2 regions of the Paenibacillus sp. FSL H8-0034 genome follow, and region 2 is predicted to be linked to the other one. Evidence: predicted binding sites of a transcription regulator. Region 2 holds the regulator's gene; the other holds the start of a gene.
The links. The regulator NrdR, encoded in region 2, represses ribonucleotide reductase genes. The targets are predictions, from matches to a motif close to AACACNATATATNGTGTT.

Region 1: the regulator NrdR is predicted to act here: its motif matches at 6,449-6,466, upstream of NST47_RS26465 (adenosylcobalamin-dependent ribonucleoside-diphosphate reductase).

The regions. Positions count from the first base shown of each region.
Region 1 is NZ_JBBOBS010000001.1:5,864,067-5,874,838, reverse strand. It holds gene NST47_RS26495 (YqzE family protein) at 1-156, shown strand, start outside; gene NST47_RS26490 (hypothetical protein) at 340-1,272, opposite strand; gene NST47_RS26485 (YqhG family protein) at 1,431-2,465, opposite strand; gene NST47_RS26480 (DEAD/DEAH box helicase) at 2,462-4,258, opposite strand; gene NST47_RS26475 (lipoate--protein ligase family protein) at 4,414-5,259, shown strand; gene dat (D-amino-acid transaminase) at 5,354-6,187, opposite strand; gene NST47_RS26465 (adenosylcobalamin-dependent ribonucleoside-diphosphate reductase) at 6,501-9,158, shown strand; gene NST47_RS26460 (hypothetical protein) at 9,601-9,723, shown strand; gene NST47_RS26455 (alpha/beta fold hydrolase) at 10,147-10,772, shown strand, end outside.
Region 2 is NZ_JBBOBS010000001.1:6,110,200-6,120,971, forward strand. It holds gene NST47_RS27575 (MarR family winged helix-turn-helix transcriptional regulator) at 1-137, opposite strand, end outside; gene NST47_RS27580 (Rpn family recombination-promoting nuclease/putative transposase) at 328-1,176, shown strand; tRNA gene NST47_RS27585 (tRNA-Ala) at 1,445-1,520, opposite strand; gene nrdR (transcriptional regulator NrdR) at 1,697-2,173, opposite strand; gene NST47_RS27595 (alpha/beta-type small acid-soluble spore protein) at 2,297-2,521, shown strand; gene NST47_RS27600 (lytic transglycosylase domain-containing protein) at 2,563-3,180, opposite strand; gene coaE (dephospho-CoA kinase) at 3,177-3,773, opposite strand; gene NST47_RS27610 (manganese efflux pump) at 3,833-4,657, opposite strand; gene mutM (DNA-formamidopyrimidine glycosylase) at 4,719-5,579, opposite strand; gene polA (DNA polymerase I) at 5,604-8,270, opposite strand; gene NST47_RS27625 (HAD family hydrolase) at 8,429-9,184, shown strand; gene NST47_RS27630 (GGDEF domain-containing protein) at 9,173-10,772, opposite strand, start outside.

The DNA of each region.
Region 1 (10,772 bases), 250 kb from region 2:
CTGCTGGATTATGTGGAAACCCCAAGAAAAATTCGCAAGCAAACAAGAGCTATTCACCGAAAGGTCCGTGAGCCTTGGCCGTATCGTTGGTTTGGAATGGTACCTTATGCAATAGCCATGTGGCTCAAAGGGCTGCTTAATAAGAAAAGCTTCTGATCGAAGTCTATTCGAGGAAGATACATCCGTGTTTTAAATGTAGCTTTTCTTGCAATATCAGAATGTTCAGCTCCGCTGAACATTCTGATATTATAAAAAATGAAAAGCTTCTTGCCATCTTGATCGACTGGAAAGTCGATTACAGCAGGTAGGAAGCTTTTCTATATAGAGGAGGAGAACAACCTAAGGGGAGGATCGGAAAAGGTTCCCAGATTGGGATAAGAAGGAGTAGGGAATCGCACGATGCCCATCCTGTTCCAGCAGTAGAAACGCTTCATTATTGGACCATTGATGGAAGCCGATAACCGCGGCTACCATGCGTATTTTGGTTTGGTAAAGCTCTGTCGTGTAAGTTAGCTTTCGCTGCTGCTGAAGCTCACCTTGAAGCTCAGTAAAGGATGAAAAGCTTGCGGGTACACCTTGTATCCAAGGAAGCTTCTCATAGGGATCAAAGGAAGGAATTGCCTGTCTCTGCTTTATCGTATGCTCGGAAAGCAAGGAAGTGTCAGCAGCGTTTGCTTGATCGGTATTTTTCTGAAGCAGGTCAAGCTGACCAATGGGCAAGGATTCTCCGGTGATGGCATCCAGGTAATAATAAGTACCACCAGATTCTACAATCCATAGGGCATATAAAGGATTCACGTACCAAGGCTGGACCGTATAAGTGCTATGTATAAGTTCGAGCTGTACCAGTGAACGGTACAGAGTTTGCAGGCTGAACAGCGGCTTCCCGCCGCTGCCGTATTCGGTAAGCTGGTACTTGTTGGGATTAGCCGGATCGGCAGCGTGAATGACCATATAGCCAGCATCACGACCATCAGATTGTATGAGGACAATCCAGCCGTGTGTTCCGGGTCCGAGTGAGTAGCCCGACCAGGTTGCCTGCTTCCACGCGCTGTAGCCTGGTTCAGCTGACAGCTGCTTCATCCATTGCTGGACAGCTTCCATGAAGGAAGGTGCCTGCACAATACTATTGGAATCAGGCGGGGTCTGCATGGCAGCGGGTACAGGCACAGTCTGGGCAGCTAGCGGCAATGCGGCCGACGAGAGTGAAGATGGGAGTGAAAGGCTTGTCCATAGCAGTACAGAAATGACCCATAGTTTTGCTTTATCCATAAATTCACCTGCTTTCTAGATGTCCTCGTGATATTCGACATCTCCTGTTGCTTCGCTATGCATCTATTGTACTGAATATGTGTTAATTATTTTGTTACAACCTGTATCTCAAATAAACAAAGTTTGTTACTTATTTTGCTGTCACGTAGCACAATACGTCATCTACTGTGTATGCCCACTGTTTGTAAATGAAAAAGACCGCAGTTGATGACGGATATCATGATGCGCGGCCGATACTGCCATTCGATTTCCTGTCTCCGGTTCGTATACTGCTGTTCAATATCTGACTTGTGCTCAAGCTCGGTGCTCTGGATTAAGGGCTTGTAGTAGCTGTCAATCCGGTCGATTTCCTCCTGCAAGCGGCTGCCTGCTTCTTCTGCCCATCGATGATCATATCCTCGCAGCAGCTGTTCCAGGTGCTGCTCCAGATACAGGACAGCGCGTGCCAATGTAATGGTATCCGGATTCAGAAATACGTGTGCAGGTAAGCGAGGTGTTAGCTGTCTGGTTAGCAGCAGCTCTTGAAATTGTCTGCGAATTTCGCCAGTACCCAAATGAATGCCCAGTGAATGGATCTCGCTTCGCTTCATATCACAGGCCAACTCTACCTTGAAATTAACTTGCAGCCAGTTCTCATAGGCCGAAGTAGTACGTGATTTGGGTTGATCCGGTATGAACTGCTCATACAGGTGAACAAATTTACCTTTACTGCGGACAACATCAAATAGCTGCAGCAAGCGACGACTCCCGAAGGTGACCTCATCCTTAGGAATCCTTGCGGTGATCTGTGTGGGGACAAATCCAAAATATCGCCCAAGGATGCTGTCCGGCTGTGACTGTGGTTGTGGCGATACGGGACTGCCAGTTGATGGTTCTGCAGCTGTTGCGGGTAGGGATACCCCGCCAGAAGTGACATATCCGGCAACGGCCTGCGGTTGTTGATTCGCAGTTGGTTGTACAGACTGGGTTACTGCCTTGTGGGCATCGGGATCAAAGATAAAGGTGCAAGTCATGGTCTCCGGTACAACTCCGGTTCGCTCCACAAAGCTCCAATAATAAGGGCGGAAGGTAAGCTCCTTATCAGCCGATGGGGAAAGCTTGGCGGTGACATAAGCCGGATGCCTTTCGATAATATCGCACTTCTCGGCTTGCAGGAAACGCATAACGAACCGTTCAATCTGCTCAGGTTTCATGGAAGCACCTCCGTGTCGTGGATGATCGGTTGTCCTAAGGCATCCAGGATCAAGGTAAGCGGAGCTGCATCCTGCACCTGCTGAAGGGTCTCATTACGAATAGACGAGATCGAGTGTCCCAGTTCGTCTATGTTACGACGAATCTCCTCATCGCTGCGGGAGGTTAATATCATTTTGGCCAGATGGGTTTCCAGCGTTTGCGTTTTGTCAAAGCGCTCCAATATCGTATCCAGCTCACCGATTACGAGCTCGAACATGTTGATTTTTTCATGAAGCAGCGACAAAATATATTGTTCTATCGTTCCTTCTGTGGCCAAATTGTAGATATGCACATCATGTGTCTGACCAAGCCGATGCACACGCCCTATTCGCTGCTCAACCCGCATTGGATTCCATGGCAAATCGAAGTTGATCATATTATGGCAAAACTGCAGATTGATCCCTTCACCGCCTGCCTCCGTAGCGACAAGCACCTGTGCCCGATTGCGAAACAGATCCATCATCCAATCCTTTTTGCCGCGATTCATCCCGCCTCTGTAAGGCACTGCAGAGAAACCGTGCTCCTTTAAATAGTGCATCAAATATTCCTGTGAAGCGCGATACTCGGTGAAAATAATGACCTTATCGTTGATCTCCTTGATGAGCTCGATAACGGCCTCTGCCTTCGTATTTGCCTTGATGCTGCGGATCAGCTCGATCAGCTCCCAAATTCGGGGCCGTGCGGGGGAATCCTCAGGTGTTTTTTTGAACATGTTCACAAGTGTAAGGAATACGGCATCACGACTGCTGCACACCTCTCTTTGAAGCGTTACCAGTGATAAAGCACTGCTGAAGTCGCCACCTGAATCCTCAAACCGTCCTTTTACGAATGCAGTCACGCCCTCGTAAAGCGCCTGCTCCTGCGGTGACAGCTTTAATGTCAGGTTCCGGACAACTCGCTTTGTAAAATGAATATTGCCGTCACTGCGGCGATTGCGAATCATTACCTTGGACAGCTCATGCTGAAGCTGATCTTCGTTTTTGGGAATGCGTTTATCGACTACGTAATTGCTCTGAAAGCTGCTTTGTCCGCCTAATTGACCTGGCTTCAGCAGGGTGATGAGGTTGTAGAGCTCCTTCAGATCGTTTTGCACGGGAGTTGCGGTCAGCAGCAGGCAATATTTTTTGCGCAGCTCAGTAACGAACTGGTAATTGGTCGTCTTTTTGTTCTTAAGCTTGTGAGCTTCATCAATTATGAGCATGTCGTATTCGAGACCGAGTACGATGTCCCGATGCGGGTCCCGTTTGGCGGTGTCCATCGATGCGACGACAATGTCGGCCTGCTCCCACATGTAGGCTTTTTTGTGGGCAACCGCAGGGATTGCAAATTTCTGGTTCAGCTCACGAACCCATTGCAGTACAAGAGAGGCTGGTACCAGAATGAGCACTTTTTTGACGAGACCTCTGATGATATACTCTTTTAAAATGAGACCAGCTTCGATGGTTTTACCCAATCCGACCTCATCGGCAAGAATCGCACGGCCGCGCATCTCGGTCAGCACTTTTTTGGCGGTATCGATTTGATGGCTCATTGGAGTCACATTCTGAATATGCACAAGGCATTGCAGCTCGTCAAAGCTCGAAATCAGGCTGGCCTGTTCAGCTTCATAGGCAAGCTGGTACAGTGTCCAATCATCCCAGGGCCCGTTGCGCATCGCTTTCGTGTGCAGTTCTTCAAACCAGTCACGTCCAAAATGCAGCTGGACATGGTCGTTAAAGGGACGTATATATTCGTTAGGGCCGGATGGTTGCACAGGTAGTGTCTCCTTTCATGCTTCTCGTTCGGAAGAACCTTGGTAGAAGGCTAGCATTACGTAGTAGTATGGACGAAAAGAAGCACTTTCATAACTAGTTCGGATGCATTATGATAGTGGGTAGCACTAAATAAAGCTCAAGAGGAGGCAGGAATATGACGAAGCAATGGCGGTTTCTTTCATCAGGCAGGCAGCATCCTGCTTATAATATGGCAGTGGATGAAGCAATATTGACGGCTCATAGTGAAGGTAAGGTGCCGCCAACGGTACGATTCTATGGCTGGGATCCGGCTACGCTGTCGATTGGTTATTTCCAACGGGCAGCCGAGGAAATCAATTTCGAGCAATTAAAGCAGGAAGGTTTGGGATTCGTTCGACGTCCGACGGGAGGGCGCGCGGTGCTGCATGATCAGGAGTTGACCTATAGTATAATTGTGGCTGAGAATTATCCGGGAATTCCACGAAGTGTGACTGAGGCCTACCGGGTTCTGAGTGAGGGGCTTGTGCTTGGCTTTCGCAAGCTGGGGCTGGATGCCGAAATGGTACAGCTGGCAAGTGAAGACGATAAGCGCAAATATGAGTCGATGGGGTCAGCGGCTTGTTTTGATTCTCCATCCTGGTACGAGCTGGTTGTCGAGGGACGTAAAATTGCAGGCAGTGCGCAAACGAGGCAAAAGCAGGTAGTGCTGCAGCATGGATCTATTTTGCTGGATATGGATGTGGATCAGCTATTTCGGGTGCTGTTATTCAGAAGCGAGCGATTGCAGGAGCGGCTGCGGCAGCAATTTGTACATAAAGCGGTAGCGATCAATGATCTGTGTCGCGATCTTGGAAGGGCTGTTGTAGCATTGCCTGAAGTGGAGGATGCTTTTCGAATCGGTTTGGCCGAAGGCTTGGGAGTTGAGCTGGTGGAAGAGGGGTTAACGGATTACGAGATAGCATTGGCCGAGCAGCTAATGGCAGACAAATACGCTAATGAAACATGGAACCTCCGGAGATAATATGCTTCGGAGGTTTTTTTGTATTATTTCTAGCAAAAGCTGTTTTAAATATACAAGGTTCAGGGTAAATACAAGATTAGAAGTTATTAAAATCCTAAGCAAGTCCGATGTGCTTTCTGAAAGCTTGCTGCAGTTGACGCGTGATCGGTCCAGGCAAGCCTTGAGCAATATGGACATTATCTATGGATATCACAGGGGTGATTTCAACGGTGGTTCCGGTTATAAAAGCTTCCTCTGCGAGCTTTAATTCATCTAATAGGAATGGAGTTTCGTGTACCACCAGTTGAAGCTGTAGGGCCAGCTTCAGGACGACATCGCGGGTAATTCCATGCAGAATCAGGTTGTTCGCCGGATGGGTCCACAGCTCTCCATTCTTAATGAGCATGAAGTTGGAGGCGCTGCATTCCGTAATGGTTCCATTCCGATGCCAAATAACTTCTTCAGCCCCACGGTCCAGAGCATCCTGCTTGGCCATTACATTGGGTAGTAGATTCAATGTCTTCAGATCACAGCGAAGCCAGCGAATATCGTCAGCAGTTACCGCGGTTATCCCTTGATCCATCTTATGCATAGGGCGCTGCATCTCCGTGGTGAACGCCATCAGGACAGGCTCGGGTTGACTCGGAAAAGGATGTGAGCGCAGGGCACTGCCTCGTGTTACTTGTATGTAGACAGTACCTTCCTGCAGATGGTTAAGTTGAATGAGCTCGATCAGCTTTTCATGAAGCTCCTTGATGCTGTATGGCAGGGAAATACGGACATCTGCTGCGCTTTTTTCCAGTCTGCGGTAATGCCCTTCGGCTTCAAACAGCTCTCCGTTATAGACGCGGAATACCTCATAGATTCCATCTCCAAAATAGTATCCGCGATCATCGGGCGAGATGGCTACTTCTGTTTTTGGTACAAATTGATCTTGATATAAATACAATTGAATGCCTCCTAGCAAATGGGAACATGTGTTTGATTGTCTGGGCGTAATATGGTAAATTAGAAATAACGCTTCCCGCAACGGAATAACCGGAATTATCCTTATGAATAGGGTATCAAGGAGATAGGCAGAAGTCAACGAATGAAAAACCTCGATAGAAAGAGAAAAATTAAGCAAAAGCCGCCGCATCTTGTCCTAACTGCTGTATTTCGTCATCACCCTATTAGAAAAACTACATATAGTGAACTATAATGATTCATACATACTACATATTGTGTTTTAATTGCATCTAATTCCTCGGGAGGTTATTACTTTGAATAAAATCGAAAGCTCCAGACTCCATGGTTTAAGTGAAAAAATCTTTCTTGACCGCTATGCCTTGAAAAATGCGGATACGAGCCTGACTCAAGTCGGTGATACCGTGCTGGTTCTGACCAAGGATGATCCCAAATTTCCAGCTAAGGAAGTTGGAGAGGTGGTTAGCAGGAACGGCAACCAGGTAAAGGTGAAGCTCCGTAATGGAGAGCTGGTCGATTCGACTGTAGAAAAGCTTACCTTAACTATCGAGAAAACGCCGGAGCAAATGTGGGACCGTCTCGCATCGGCAATGGCTTCTGTAGAAGCAACTCCCGAAAAAAAGACAGAGTGGACCGAGAAATTCAGAGCCTTATTGGACGATTGGAAGCTAGTGCCCGGTGGACGTATTGCTGCCGGCGCTGATGCCAGCGATGAGCTTACCTTGTTCAATTGCTATGTCATACCTTCTCCCCATGACAGCCGGGGCGGCATTATGGTTACGTTATCGGAGATGACTGAAATCATGGCACGAGGCGGGGGTGTCGGCATTAATTTGTCGTCATTGCGTCCACGGCGTTCGATCGTCAAAGGTGTCAACGGATCATCGAGCGGAGCCGTCTCCTGGGGAGGATTATTTAGTTATGCTACGGGTCTCATCGAGCAGGGAGGCAGTCGCAGAGGGGCTTTAATGCTGATGATGAATGATTGGCATCCAGATGTAGTCGATTTTATTACGGTAAAACAGACGATGGGACAGATTACGAACGCCAATCTATCCGTATGCGTCAGCAACGGTTTTATGAAGGCCGTTAAGGAGGATCTGGATTGGCAGTTGGTTTACCCGGACACGAATGACCCTGATTACGATACCGTCTGGAATGGCGATCTGGATAAATGGAAAAAGCTCGGTAAGCAGGTTCATGTGCAGCGTACGGTCAAGGCGCGTGAAATATGGCACACTATCATGGAATCTGCTTGGAAATCGGCAGAGCCAGGTGTTGTTTTCATGGAATATTACAACCAGATGTCGAACAGCTGGTATTTTAATCCGATCATTTGTACAAATCCATGCGGTGAGCAAGGGCTGCCAGCCTGGGGTGTATGCAATCTGTCAGCAATCAATCTTTCCAAGTTTTATGATGAGCAGAAGCAGGATGTCGATTGGGCTGAACTGGGTAAAGTCGTGCGTCATTCCACACGATTCCTCGACAATGTCATCGATAAGACCCCTTATCATTTTGAAGAAAATCGAATTAATCAGCAGGGAGAACGTCGTGTAGGTCTGGGTACGATGGGATTAGCTGAATTGATGATCAAGCTGCAAATTCGTTATGGAAGCCCGGAATCGTTGCTGTTTCTGGATCAGCTGTACGGTTTTATGGCCAAGGAAGCCTATTTGGCTTCAGCCGACATTGCTGCGGAAAAGGGCAGCTTCGAGCGCTTCGAGGCCGAGCCCTTTCTGCAAAGCGGGTTCATGAAGACGATGACCAGCGTTTATCCCGAGGTGGGAACGGCGATTCAACAAAAAGGCATGCGCAACGTGACTGTAATTACGCAGGCCCCAACAGGAAGTACAGGTACAATGGTTGGTACTTCGACTGGAATTGAGCCTTATTTTGCATTCGAATACTACAGGCAAAGCCGGCTTGGGTTTGACAAGCAATTGGTGCCGATAGCCCAGGAATGGAAGGATGCTCATACCGAAGAGGAGCTTCCGGATTATTTTGTAACCTCCATGGATTTGTCAGCTGAAGACCATATCAGGGTCCAGGCCGCGATACAGAAATGGGTGGACAGCTCGATTTCCAAAACAGCAAATTGTCCGGCGGACTTTACACTAGAGGAAACGAAACGCCTGTATGAGCTTGCCTTTGATTTGGGCTGCAAGGGTGTAACGATATACCGCGATGGAAGTCGTGACGTGCAGGTGCTTTCAACGGATAAGAAGGAAGAGAGCAAGGTGGCCTTAGGTGAGAAGGAAGCGATTGTGCAGGGAGACCAAGCAAATGTAGAACAAGCGCAACCGGACAAAGTGCAACCAGACCAATCAAAACAGCAAGAGAAAGACAAAGTGGCGGCTGGAAGTTCTATCGAGGTTGAGAAGTCCCATGCGGCATACGCACCAACCACAAGCAGTGGGGTTGTGGATAAACAGTATAAAAGCCGTCCGCAGGTACTGCGCGGCGCAACCTATAAGTACAACACTCCATTCGGTATGGCTTACATTACGATTAACGAAATGAATGGCTCACCGAGCGAAGTATTCCTGAACGTTGGGAAGGCAGGGTCCGACGTATTTGCGATGTCGGAGGCTCTTGGACGAGTCTGCTCGCTATTCTTGCGTTATGGTGACCATGGGAATAAAGTCCAGCTGTTAACGAAGCATTTGAAGGGTATAGGTGGATCAGGTGCAATCGGCTTTGGCCCTAATCGAGTGGAATCTATTGCTGATGCAGTGGCTCAGGCATTGGAGATGCACGGAAGTACCCCGAACGAAGCTGATGCTTATGTAACGGCAACGCAGGAAGTCATTATGGAGACGACTGCACAATATGCAGTCAATCGGAACTCAGCAATCTCGCTGGATCTATGTCCATCATGCGGCTCAGCCTCACTCATTAATAGTGAAGGCTGCAAAAATTGCAGCAACTGCGGGTACGGGAGATGTAATTGAATATATAGGTTTGTAACGTGACAGGAATGGGTGAAATTCCAAAATTCGTTGGAAAGTTTTTATGCACATGGGCCAATAATGAAAATATACAAGTACCTAGGCTTTTTATCCTCAGCCTAGGTATTTTTTGTATTACTCAAATAATTTTTCAATTAATTCACCTCAAGCAAAATGCATATAATAAAGATGCTTAAAATCTTTAATTGATGAAAGTGAATGACACATTGAAGTATTCAAAGCCACAAATTCTGCTCTTATTCTACCAAGCCTGTTCGTGTACACATACTTGCCGAAAAGGCTATCAACTGCATTTTTATCCAAAAATCTTAATTAAGCTTGTTAAAATGGGTATGGATGCTTCTGCATCAGATTTTTGTGCTTTTAATAAAGATATAAAATATCTTTAATATCAACAATTAAATTATTTTAGAAGTAGGGTCTTATGAAAAAGAATTTATTTAATCAAGGTGATTGGAAGTCTGCATGGAATGATGATCCTAACATTCCTTTTGCCGAGAAAGGAGCACATATTACAGCTATCGAACCTCTCCTGACTTGGCTATGATGCTAGAAAATAACGCAGCAAACTATTCAGTACAAGTGGAGATAATCCGAAAAACTTTTGAAGAAATTGTAATAAATAAATCGTACGATCTCGTTTTTGCATCGATGTGTCCAGCTATGAAGAATTGGGATAAAGCTTATCAGCTTTATCTGACCAAAGGCTATCAGACCGATCCAGACGAACATCCTCCTTTCTATGCGGAGAAGTTACGGTCGTGGATACAGGATAACGTTTAGATTAATAAGCAAACAGAACGCGCTTGCGGGCATGGTCTGACTACTACGTTATGGGCACTTTTCTATAATAATTTATTATTTAGATGGATTATTATGGTATTATAATACAGGAACATACGATCTTATTGTAGAAAGGATGAGCTTACCATAAATTAAAAATTTGTTCATTTAAGGGAGGTTAAGCCGGATGCCATACTTACAGCTTAAAGATTTAGAGATGTATTATGAAAAAATGGGTGTTGGTGACCCGATTATATTTTTGCATAGCCATTTTTCAAGGGGAATCTTAGCTTTTGCAAGTCAAATGCTGGATTTTCAAAAGAACTACACTTGTTATTTTCCGGATTTCAGAGGTCATGGTCGTACTAGGTGCGAAAGCCTTGAGTGGTGTACACCTCAGTTAGCAGATGATATTTTACACTTCATGGATGCTCTGGATATCCCCAAAGCACATCTTATTGGTTATAGTTGTGGTTCAAATGTTGCACTGTACTGTGCCGTGAAAGAACGCCAAAGAATAGCGACACTTACGACTATAGGGACTAGCGGATTTGCGGACTCGAAGGGAGCAGATGATTATGAACCAGAACGTCTTATAAAATATGAGCGATATGATATGATAAACCAAATGATTGAACGACATGAAGAAGCACATCTAGGTAACTGGCAAGAGTTTATGCGGCAAAGTGCAAAGGATTGGCGTCTTTACCCCCAACTTACTAAAGAACAACTGAGCAATATATCTTGTCCAGCATTTTTTATTTCAGGGGAATATGACGAATTTGCTGGTGAAGAAAGAATCAAACTATTGAG
Region 2 (10,772 bases):
AGCATTAATAAGCCGATATAAGCCGATTTTCGGTCCGTGTCCTTCGAAGCGGTTTTGTCCATCAGATTGAGATAAGGCTTGGATCCTAACTTTGGCAGCTGTTCAGATGTATATTCCTTATTATTTTTTTTGCTCATGGGTTCGCACTCACCTCCTAAAAAAATTAGTTAGATTAACTAACTATGAATCAATTTAACCTATTCTTCTCGATAATGCAAGTGTAATTGCAACAAGCAGATTCTCACGCCCATCTATTTAAAGCACAAGCTACCTACAAAAGCGTACTCAAACCATGGTATAATAAAAAGAAATGGAGTTGATGGTCAGATGCCGAATTTGCTTGACCCCCGGAATGATTTCGTGTTCAAACGAATTTTTGGCAGTGAGGACAATAAAGATGTGCTGCTCGCTTTTTTGAATCGAACGTTCGCCGAGTCGGGTGAGTCCCCGCTGACAGAGATCGTTCTCCTGAATCCATACACCGATAAAGATGCCCCACTCGATAAGCAGTCCATTTTCGACATATGGGCCAAGACAATAGAGGACAAATTGATCAACATCGAGATGCAGCTTTTCAATAAATACGATATCGAAAAGCGTACGCTTTATTACTGGAGCAAGCGCTACTCCAGCCAATTGCAGGAAGGGCACACTTACAAGGAACTGAAAAAATGTGTCACCATTAATATCTTAAACTACTCGTTTATTTCTAACAACCGTTATCATAATGTGTTCCATCTGAAAGAAGATCATACTGGTCTTGAACTGAGCGACGATATTGAGATTCATTTTATGGAACTGTCCAAGCTGGACGATCAATCTGTTCCCGTCGAAGGGGGGTTAATCAACTGGTTGTTGTTTTTGAAGGGTGCTGACAAATCGAATTGGGAGGTGCTGAAGATGAATGAACCAACATTGAAGAAGGCGATGGATACGCTGGAGTTTCTAAGCCAGGATCGGGAAGCTCGCCGCTTATATGAGGAACGGCAGAAGTATTTGCATGACGAAGCTTCCATGATTGAATGGGCTACTGAAAAAGGGATGGCTCAGGGAGAACAAAAGAAAGCCATTGAGATTGCTAAAAATATGCTCTCGATGGGAATCGCAGTTTCAGTCATTGTCAAAGCAAGTGGACTATCCGAAGCCGAAGTTGAATCACTAAAGCCTATTCAATAATTGCAATCAACGGTCCACTTTTCAACATTAACAATGATCATCCTGCCCCATGAATAAGGGTAAGTCGATCATTTTTTACTTTAGTTATCGATTCAATACTTCATTTGATCGTGTAATCAATGATAGTATCGACTCCCAAACATTTCACCAAATCTATACTGTGGAGCTGCATATCCCCGTAACTTTTGCCCCAAAGGATTTGGCAAGTCGACACACGTGGAATCAAAACAAAAAAAACGACATCTCTGTCGTTTGAGTTTACATGTTTTGGTGGAATCAAGGGGGATCGAACCCCTGACCTCTTCGCTGCCAGCGAAGCGCTCTCCCAGCTGAGCTATGACCCCAAGTTGATAATACTCCGGAAAAGGTAAGTCATTATGTTTGTCCGTACTTGGGTTAGAATCCATGACCTGCTTTTGCTTCTGGATGATCTAAAACCGCAGTACGTTTGGCGACAAAAATGATCATACCATAGGTACTTTCCGCTTGTCAACAGTCTTTTCTCAACTTATGGTTGTATCTATTTAGTATCGTCACCAACATGATTTTTAGACAAAATTTCGGTGAGCTCTCTCATAAACATATTAATATCTTTAAATTGACGGTACACGGACGCAAATCGAATATAAGCGACCTCATCGACTGGATAGAGCTGTTCCATCATGATCTCTCCAATATCGCGGCTATTGACCTCCGCGTGGGCGGTATTGCGGATTTGCTTCTCCACCTCGGATACAATCATATCGAGCTGCTCAATCGATACAGGTCGCTTTTCACAGGCCCGAATCAAGCCTCTCAACAGCTTTTCACGGCTGAACTCTTCGCGACTGCCATCCTTTTTGATCACAATAAGCGGCGTTTCCTCGATCATTTCGAAGGTTGTAAAGCGCTTTGTGCATTTTTCGCATTCTCTGCGACGTCGTATCGATTTATTTTCATTGGCGGCTCGGGAGTCAAGCACTTTGGTACCATGGTAGTCACAATAAGGACATTTCATCGGGTAACGCTCCTCTTGTTAAACGGAATTAAAAGCTAGGATGTAATTGGCAACGAATACCTGTAATGAAGTTCGCAGAAACGCACATAATAGGTTTACCAACTACAAGGAGGTGAAACACACATGGGCGCAGGACAATCTCGTAGCAGCAACGTTCTTGTAGTACCTCAAGCAGGTCAAGCATTGGATCAACTGAAATACGAAGTAGCTCAGGAATTGGGTATCTCCATTCCTCAAGACGGTTACTACGGTAACATGGCTACTCGTGACACTGGTGCAATCGGTGGACACATTACACGCCGATTAGTACAAATCGCAGAACAACAGCTTGCTGGTCAATTTAAATAACAACTGATTTGATGATGAACAAGAAGTATGGGAGGCCACTTTTACTTAGTGGCTTGTCCTATACTTCTTTGTTTTTCAGCCGGAATGCCCCAGTCCTCTGCATACAGCTTATGATACTTATTATAATAATACAAAACCCGCTGAATGTAATGTCTTGTTTCACCGTAGGGTATGGAGGCAACATTTTCCAGAGTTCCGTCCCACTGCTCGTCATTCAGCCAATGGCTGACATTCCCTTGTCCGGCATTATAGCCGGCTATCGCAAGCACTGCATTTCCCTTGAACTGCTTATGCAGCCAATTTAAGTACCATGAGCCCATTTGGATACTTACAGCAGGATTATGTAGATCATTCTTATATGAAGGTGAAAAGCGAGCTGTATCGACTATCCAATCCGATGTATCCGGCATGAGCTGCATCAGGCCATAAGCCCCTTTTTTGGATTCAATATGGGTCTGATAGTTGGATTCTACCCGAATGATAGCTGCAATCAGAAACGGGTCCAGCTGATAAGCTGCTGCATTTTTTTGAATTTCAGTTTGATATCGAATCGGATATAACATCTTGCTAACTGAACTGCTGGTCAAAAAAAGAAAACATACAAAGGTAAAAAAAAGCAGGGCGAATACCCGTTTTCTCCGCCAAAAGCTGACGCTCATAACAGCCCCCTTTCCCTGAGGAACCTGTCCACCTGACCTTCCGTTAGGATCAAGTCACCCTGATTATCGATAACAATGTCAGCCCTTTCCTTTTTCAATTCAATATCCATCTGTGCCTGCAATCTCTGCTCCGCTGCCTGCAGGGTCATCCCGTCGCGCAGCATTAATCGTTCAAGCTGAACGGCTCTGGGAACGTACACCACCATAATGGCTTCATATTCTGCTTCCAGCCCCGATTCATACAATAAAGGAATGTCAGCAACGACCAGCTTGTCCGGATATAAGTTCTCATATTGCTCCATCCGCTCGCGCATTAATGCCCTGATCGAAGGGTGCAGTAAATTCTGCAGATCCTTTAATGCTTCCGCATTGCCGAAAACCGTTTCTCCCAGTTTCTTGCGGTTCAATGTCCCGTCAGGAAATAATATTTCCTTGCCAAACCGGTCCACTATCTTATCAAGAGCCGGCATTCCAGGCTCTACAACTTCTCGCGCGATCCGATCGGCATCAACCAGCATCGCGCCGCGCTGCACCAGCATATTGCTAACGGTGCTTTTGCCGCAGGCGATGCCTCCGGTTAACCCTATGTTCATGGTGGCTAGTCTCCTCCGAGTTTTGCTTTAGCAAAACTAACTTCGTAAGCATTTGCTTATTATAACAGCTTCATAATTCCCATCACAATCAATACAAAGCCAGGAAAAACAGATAAGCTTCGCATCCATGATAAATCGGCATATTTATAACCAACCCGCAAGCCTGCCGCCAAAAACACCCCGCTTGCCATAGCGATAACCATTGAGGTCAGCCATGGCGTAAAGCCGATCAGGGCCGCGCCAATCCCGGCTCCAAAAGCATCCAAGGATAAAGCGATACCGAGCAGAAAAGCTTCATAAGGAGAAATATTTCCAGATCGATCCATATCCGCCATAGAAGGTGTTCGCAAAATTTGAATGACCAAACCAAAGCGTTTAAGCTCGATGTACAATACTTCCTTGGCGCTTGGCTGTACGTCTGGAGGATCGTTCACCACTCCAGCGGAGGTTTCCATGTCTTGCACCACAGATGTCTTATGACCCGTCTCATCTACAACAGCAGCACGTTCTCCATAACTCGCACCCAACAACACAACCTCATCGCGTTCTTCTGCAACTGCAGCGGGTTGAGTCGTTGCAGGCATTGCTGCCGGTACTGCTTCTGTTGATTCCTGTTTACTTCCCAACACCTGATATAATGCCCACATGCCGATACCGATCAGGATGATGCCACCGATGCTTTTTGCAAAAACCGGATCGACATACGAGCTAATCCAGACACCAATCTGCATCGAAGTATAAATAATAATACCGGAGCAACCTGAAATGATAGCAATCGATACCAAGGGCATCCGAATCTTACGCAGGCCGTACGTCACACCTACGCCAAAGCCATCCAAGCTAACCGCTAAAGCCAGCAGCATTAAGGAGATAAAAGGAAGCATGGCATTCCCTCCCGACCATTTTACCCTACTATATGGCGGATAGGGATGGAGGGTGCAGCTTTTATATAGGCTTTATCTTCTTGCCCCTTGCAGGCTTCAAAGGCTGACATTGTGGACAATAATGGGTACCCCGTCCAGCAACAACGCTTTTTTCAATGGGCTGTCCGCAGGAATAGCAAGCTTCCCCCTTACGCCCATACATCTTGAATTGATGCTGGAACATACCGATCTCACCTTGTCCATTCACAAACGATTTGATCGATGAGCCGCCCGCGGCGACAGCTTCACTCAATGTCTTCACTATGGCTTCGTGCAGAGCGGCAAGCTCCTTGGATGTCAATGAATTGGCTTCACGCTCAGGATGAATTCGAGCGAGATGCAGCGATTCATCCACATATATATTCCCGATTCCGACGATGTATTCCTGATTGAGCAGCAGCGGCTTTATTTTCGTGGAACGATGGGCAATCCTTGCCCGAAACGCAGCCAGATCGAATGCCTCTTCCAAAGGCTCCAGACCGAGCTTTTTGAGCGGCTGCTCCTCAAGCTCCCTTCCCTTGGGAAACAGATGCATCGTCCCGAACTGGCGCACATCCTTGTAGCGCAGTTCACTGCCGTCCGTAAAATGAAATACGACATGCGTATGAAGCTCTAAAGGGTCGCTGCTATCGTACAATCCGTATCTGCCTTCCATACGAAGGTGTGATACAAGAGAGTAATCATCCAGCAGAAAACGTAAAAACTTGCCTCTTCGTTCTACGCTAAGAATCGTTTGCCCAGCCAACTGTATGCAGAACTCGCCGACTTCTTCAGGCTTGATAATAATTCGATTCAAATGAACACTAACATGATCGATCTGTTTACCGATGACCAATTCGTTTAATGTTCGTCTGACGGTTTCAACCTCCGGCAATTCCGGCATGATGTCCTCACCTGTCCTATATGATTATTTCGCTTCGTACCAATTGGAGCCTGTGTCCACATCCACTTTGAGCGGAACGTCCAGCTTGAGTGCGCCCTCCATAACTTCCTTTACGGTTGTCCGCATCACTTCGATCTCGTTCTCAGGCACCTCGAATACCAATTCATCGTGTACCTGCAGCAGCATACGACTAGCCAGCCCATCACGCTTCATACGCTCGTCCATCTGGACCATTGCCAGCTTGATGACATCAGCCGCGGTACCCTGAATAGGAGTATTCATCGCAGTACGTTCAGCAAAGGAGCGCAAATTGAAGTTGGAAGCAGAGATTTCCGGCAAATACCGGCGGCGCTGCAGCAGGGTGGTCACGTAGCCATCCTTACGGGCCTTCAGCACGATATCATCCATAAAACGGCGTACCCCTTGGAATACGACAAAATATTGCTCGATGAACGAAGCGGCATCCTTACGGGAAATATTCAAATTTTGCGACAAACCGTAATCGCTGATTCCGTACACGATCCCAAAATTAACCGCCTTGGCTTGTCTGCGCATATTGGAATCGACAGCCGATTCAGGGACACCGAATACATCCATCGCGGTTTTCGTATGAATATCCATATCGTTCAGGAAAGCTTCCATCAGATTCTTATCCTGTGAGATATGGGCAAGCACACGCAGCTCGATCTGCGAGTAGTCAGCGGTCAGAATCGACCAGCCAGGCTGTGATGGGACGAATACCTTACGGATTTTGCGTCCCTCCTCCAAACGGATCGGGATATTTTGCAAATTCGGAAATTGTGAGCTTAGACGGCCAGTTGCAGCGATCGTCTGTCTGTAATACGTATGCACTTTACCGGTTTCCGGACGTATTTCCTTTAACAAACCTTCGACATAGGTGGATTGCAGCTTGGCAAGCGACCTATAGTTCAGAATATGGCTGATGACCGGATGATAAGGCTCCAGCCTTTCCAGCACCTCAGCATCCGTCGAATAGCCGGTTTTTGTTTTTTTGTAAGCAGGCAGATTCAGCTTCTCGAATAAAATCTCCCCAAGCTGCTTGGTCGAATTGATGTTGAACTCGCCGCCAGCTGCTTCATAGATCGATTTCATGATCTTGTCCAATTGTGCAGCAAGCTCCACACCGTACTGCTTAAGCCCTTCAACATCAACCTGGATACCTTTTTGCTCCATAGCAGCCAGGACGTTCGCAAGCGGCAGCTCCAGATCGTAGAACAGCTGATCCATATCTTTTTGCTGTAGATCCTGCTTCATGAGTATCAAAAGGGTGTGAATCGCGTTAGCCTTACGGCACAGGTGGTCCGTAACGATTTCAATCGCCGGAACCTTGAACTTGGCCCCCTTGCCGAATACGTCCTCATCCGCTTTGAGCGAAGGCAGGCTGTATTTGACCAGCAGTCCATGCAGGGTAAGCGCTGATTCTGTAGGGTCGAGTAAATAAGCCGCCAGCAACACATCGAATGTAGTCCCCCGAAGTGCAATCCCCTGCCACGACAATGCAATCTCGGCACGATGCTGGTCATACACAGCGACAGACTTATCCGGTGATTCCAGCCACGCTTTGAGCTTATCCACCTCAGAGCTATTCTCCTTCAACAGCTCGAATGGCACATAATAACAGGCCTGATCCGTATGAAACGAGAGTCCCAGCACATACCCGACGTGAGGATTGTCACCAATGACCTCGACATGCATCGATTCGACCTTGTCCAGCACATCAGTCAGCTCTGCAAGCTGCTCCAGCTTTTGGATAGCTATCGCCACTAGCTCTGCCTGCGGCTGCTGATCTGCCAGCTTCACATCTCCGCCGGTCAGATCCATTTTTTCCATTAAAGACTTGAACTCCAGCTTGTAGAACATCTCTGCCAAGGCCTGCTTCTCATACCCGTTATAAGCCAGCTCGTCCCAAGGCGTACCGATAGGAACCTCGCGAAAGATGGTTGCAAGCTCCTTGCTCATTCTCGCGTCATCTGCGTGCTCAATGACCTTTTCCTTCATCTTGCCCTTCAACTGATCCGTATTGGCCAGCACACCCTCGACTGAACCGTACTCGTGCAGCAGCTTTAATGCCGTCTTCTCCCCAACTCCCGGAATACCTGGGATATTATCACTCGTATCGCCCATCAGTCCCTTCAGATCAATGATCTGATTCGGGGTCAATCCATATTTTTCCATAATATAGGGTGGGTCGTACAGCTCTACATCACTAACCCCTTTTCGTGTCAAAGCAATCTTCACATGCTCGGAAGCCAGCTGCAGCATATCCTTATCACCGCTAACGACGATGACCTCGATATTGCCAAGCTCATCTGCCATACGCGTCAAGGTTCCGATAATATCATCCGCTTCATAGCCCTCCAGCTCAAACTGGGAAACGCCGAATGCCCGGATCAAATCCTTGAGTACCGGAAATTGCTCGGACAGCTCGGGTGGAGTCTTGGCTCTGCCGCCTTTATAATCCTTATAATTCGAATGTCGAAACGTCACCTTACCCGCATCAAACGCAACGAGGAAATGGGTAGGCTTGTGTTCTTCCATTAGCTTCAAAAGTATCGTAGTAAAACCAAAAACAGCATTCGTGTGCAAACCACTTGAATTACTTAGCGGTGGAAGTGCAAAAAAAGCACGGTACGCAATACTGTTGCCATCAATGACGATCAATTTGGACATTATAGCACCTCATTTTCCATACTACCTCCATGATAGCATAGGACAACGCAATATAAAAAGCTTAATCCCACATTCCAGTACATAGGTGTGACGCCAGACATTCGAGCATAAACATAGGATATCAGGGTGTGCAGTAAGCTTGAACGGAGGAGATACCATTGACAGGGAAAGTTTACAAGATCCCAGGAAAAAAAGCGATTTGTTTTGATCTGAATGAGACGTTAATTCACCAAGGCATTCACTTTGAGCAGGCCTTTCGCTCCGTCTGCAGTGAGTACGCCGCTCGCGGCTTACAGCAGGATCAAGGTGAGGTGGATAACCTATGGGATCGATACCAAGCCAACTGGCAGCTCAACAAAAAAACGAGGGGACCGTCTGTATCGTTTGATCAGCTTCAGGAGCAGTGCCTCCAGCAAGCGATCCAGGAGCAGCAGATTCCGGTTCATCAAGGATTCGCGAAGGATTTTTTTCGGCTCGTGCGACAGAGACGCATGGAGGGCAAAGCTCTGGTACATGGTGTAGAAAACACGCTTCGCGAGCTTTCCCGGCATTTCAAGCTGGCGATTATTAGCAACAGCCCCCATAACGAGGTCATGCATCTGCTCGAGCGCTTTCAGCTTCACGCTTTTTTTCCGTCAGAACGAATATTTACCGCTCATAAGTTATCCGAGAAAAAACCGGGAAGCTCTCTGTTCAAAACAGCTCTGCAGACGCTGGAGCTAACCCCGCGGCAGGCTGTTATGGTCGGCAACTCCTGGAAACACGATGTTTGCGGTGCGGTTAAGGCGGGACTTGATGTGATCTGGCTCCAGACTAGTCAGGAAAACACAAAAAAAATTTCCCGACAAAAGCTCGGGAAACGCAATATTTATTGTATTCAGGAAATTAATCAGCTGCTCGAGCTATTCCAATAAATAAGACTCCATATCTGTTTTGCCTGGTTCCGCTTCTGTCCATTCAGCCAAACCAAGGTACGTACTGCAATACACGCTTCCGATACTTGCTTTGGACAGTTTTTTCAAGGTTGCAGCGGATTGAGAAATCTCTTCAAGGTTGATCGGTGTCTCGGTTTCGCATACTATCAAAGACAAGGAAATCGTCAATCCGCTCGTTTCAATCCGATTTCCTTTCCGATCCTCCACATAGGTCCAGTCATCGCCTTCATAAAATAACGGTACGCTCTGGTCGAACCGGCGGATGATTTCCTTGCACATCCGATCCGGCTCATCCGTAGATGTAATCATGATAAAATCGTCGCCTCCGATATGACCAACAAAATCCAATGGCTTGCCGCACAGTACGATGGCATGCTGGAGCACATCTGCCGTGAACTGAATCAGCTGGTCACCCTTTTGAAATCCATACCGGTCATTAAACCATTTAAAATAATCAAGGTCTGCATACACAACCGCGAAAGGCTTCTTCTCCATCAGCCTTCTGGTCAGCTCACGCTGAATCTGGATATTACCCGGCAGCCCTGTCAGCGGGCTTGCTACCTTGGCATTTTCCATTCGGGTATTTGTGATGCACTCCAGGATCGCCCGGATGGAAGAGGCGCCAGCCATCTTGCCCTGGTTCGTTATGATGACAAAATCATACAGATTCGTATCCCGCGAGGTCGCCAGCTGGGAAACGGTTTCAATCGGAGTATCCTTGTCTACAATCAATGGCTTCGGGTCCATCATTTGATCAATCGAGCGATTCCAGAACAATGAAAAGCCATACTGACCTGCCAGCTTCTGAAACAGACGCTCCCGCATCATTAAGCCAACAGGCTCGTCATTAGATACGATAACAGCTCCCTGTGCCTTGACATTGCTTTTAAAAAAATTAGCAACCTCGGATATAAGCGCTTTGCTGTCGAAGATTTGAATCGGTGCAATCACATCACCAATAGTCAATGTCCCGCCGCCTGTTTCACGGATTTTGCGGTGCTGAACAATTAATTCAATCCACTTCGGATCAATTACCGCAATCTCTGCCGCAGGTCTGCCCAACAAAAAACCTTGAACATAATGGATTCCCATACGCGTCAGCAGCTGCAGCTCTTCCTGCGATTCAATGCCTTCAGCGATCAAACTGATATTCAGCTTGTCAGCGAACGAAACGAATGTTTCCACAATGTATTCTTTATTTTTATGAAGATGGATATGGTGTACCAGAGACCGGTCGATTTTAATAAAATCCGGCTGCAGCTCTGCAATTGCCTGTAAGGAGGAGTAGCCGGCTCCCGCATCGTCAATGGCAATACGATAGCCTTGGTTCCGATAATGGTCGAGTATACGTTTGGTCGTGGTAAAATCCTCAATGGAGCTGCGTTCCGTAATTTCAAATACGATGTTGCCGGGCTGCAGGCCGCGTGCCTGAAGCAGCTCAAGGGTTTTACCAGGAGCAAAATGCGGGTCCTGTAAAATAGCTGCAGAAATATTAATAAACAGCATTTCATTGTTGCGTGAGAAGAAGGCTCCTTTGATCGCCATTTCCCTGGACAATTTCTCCAAC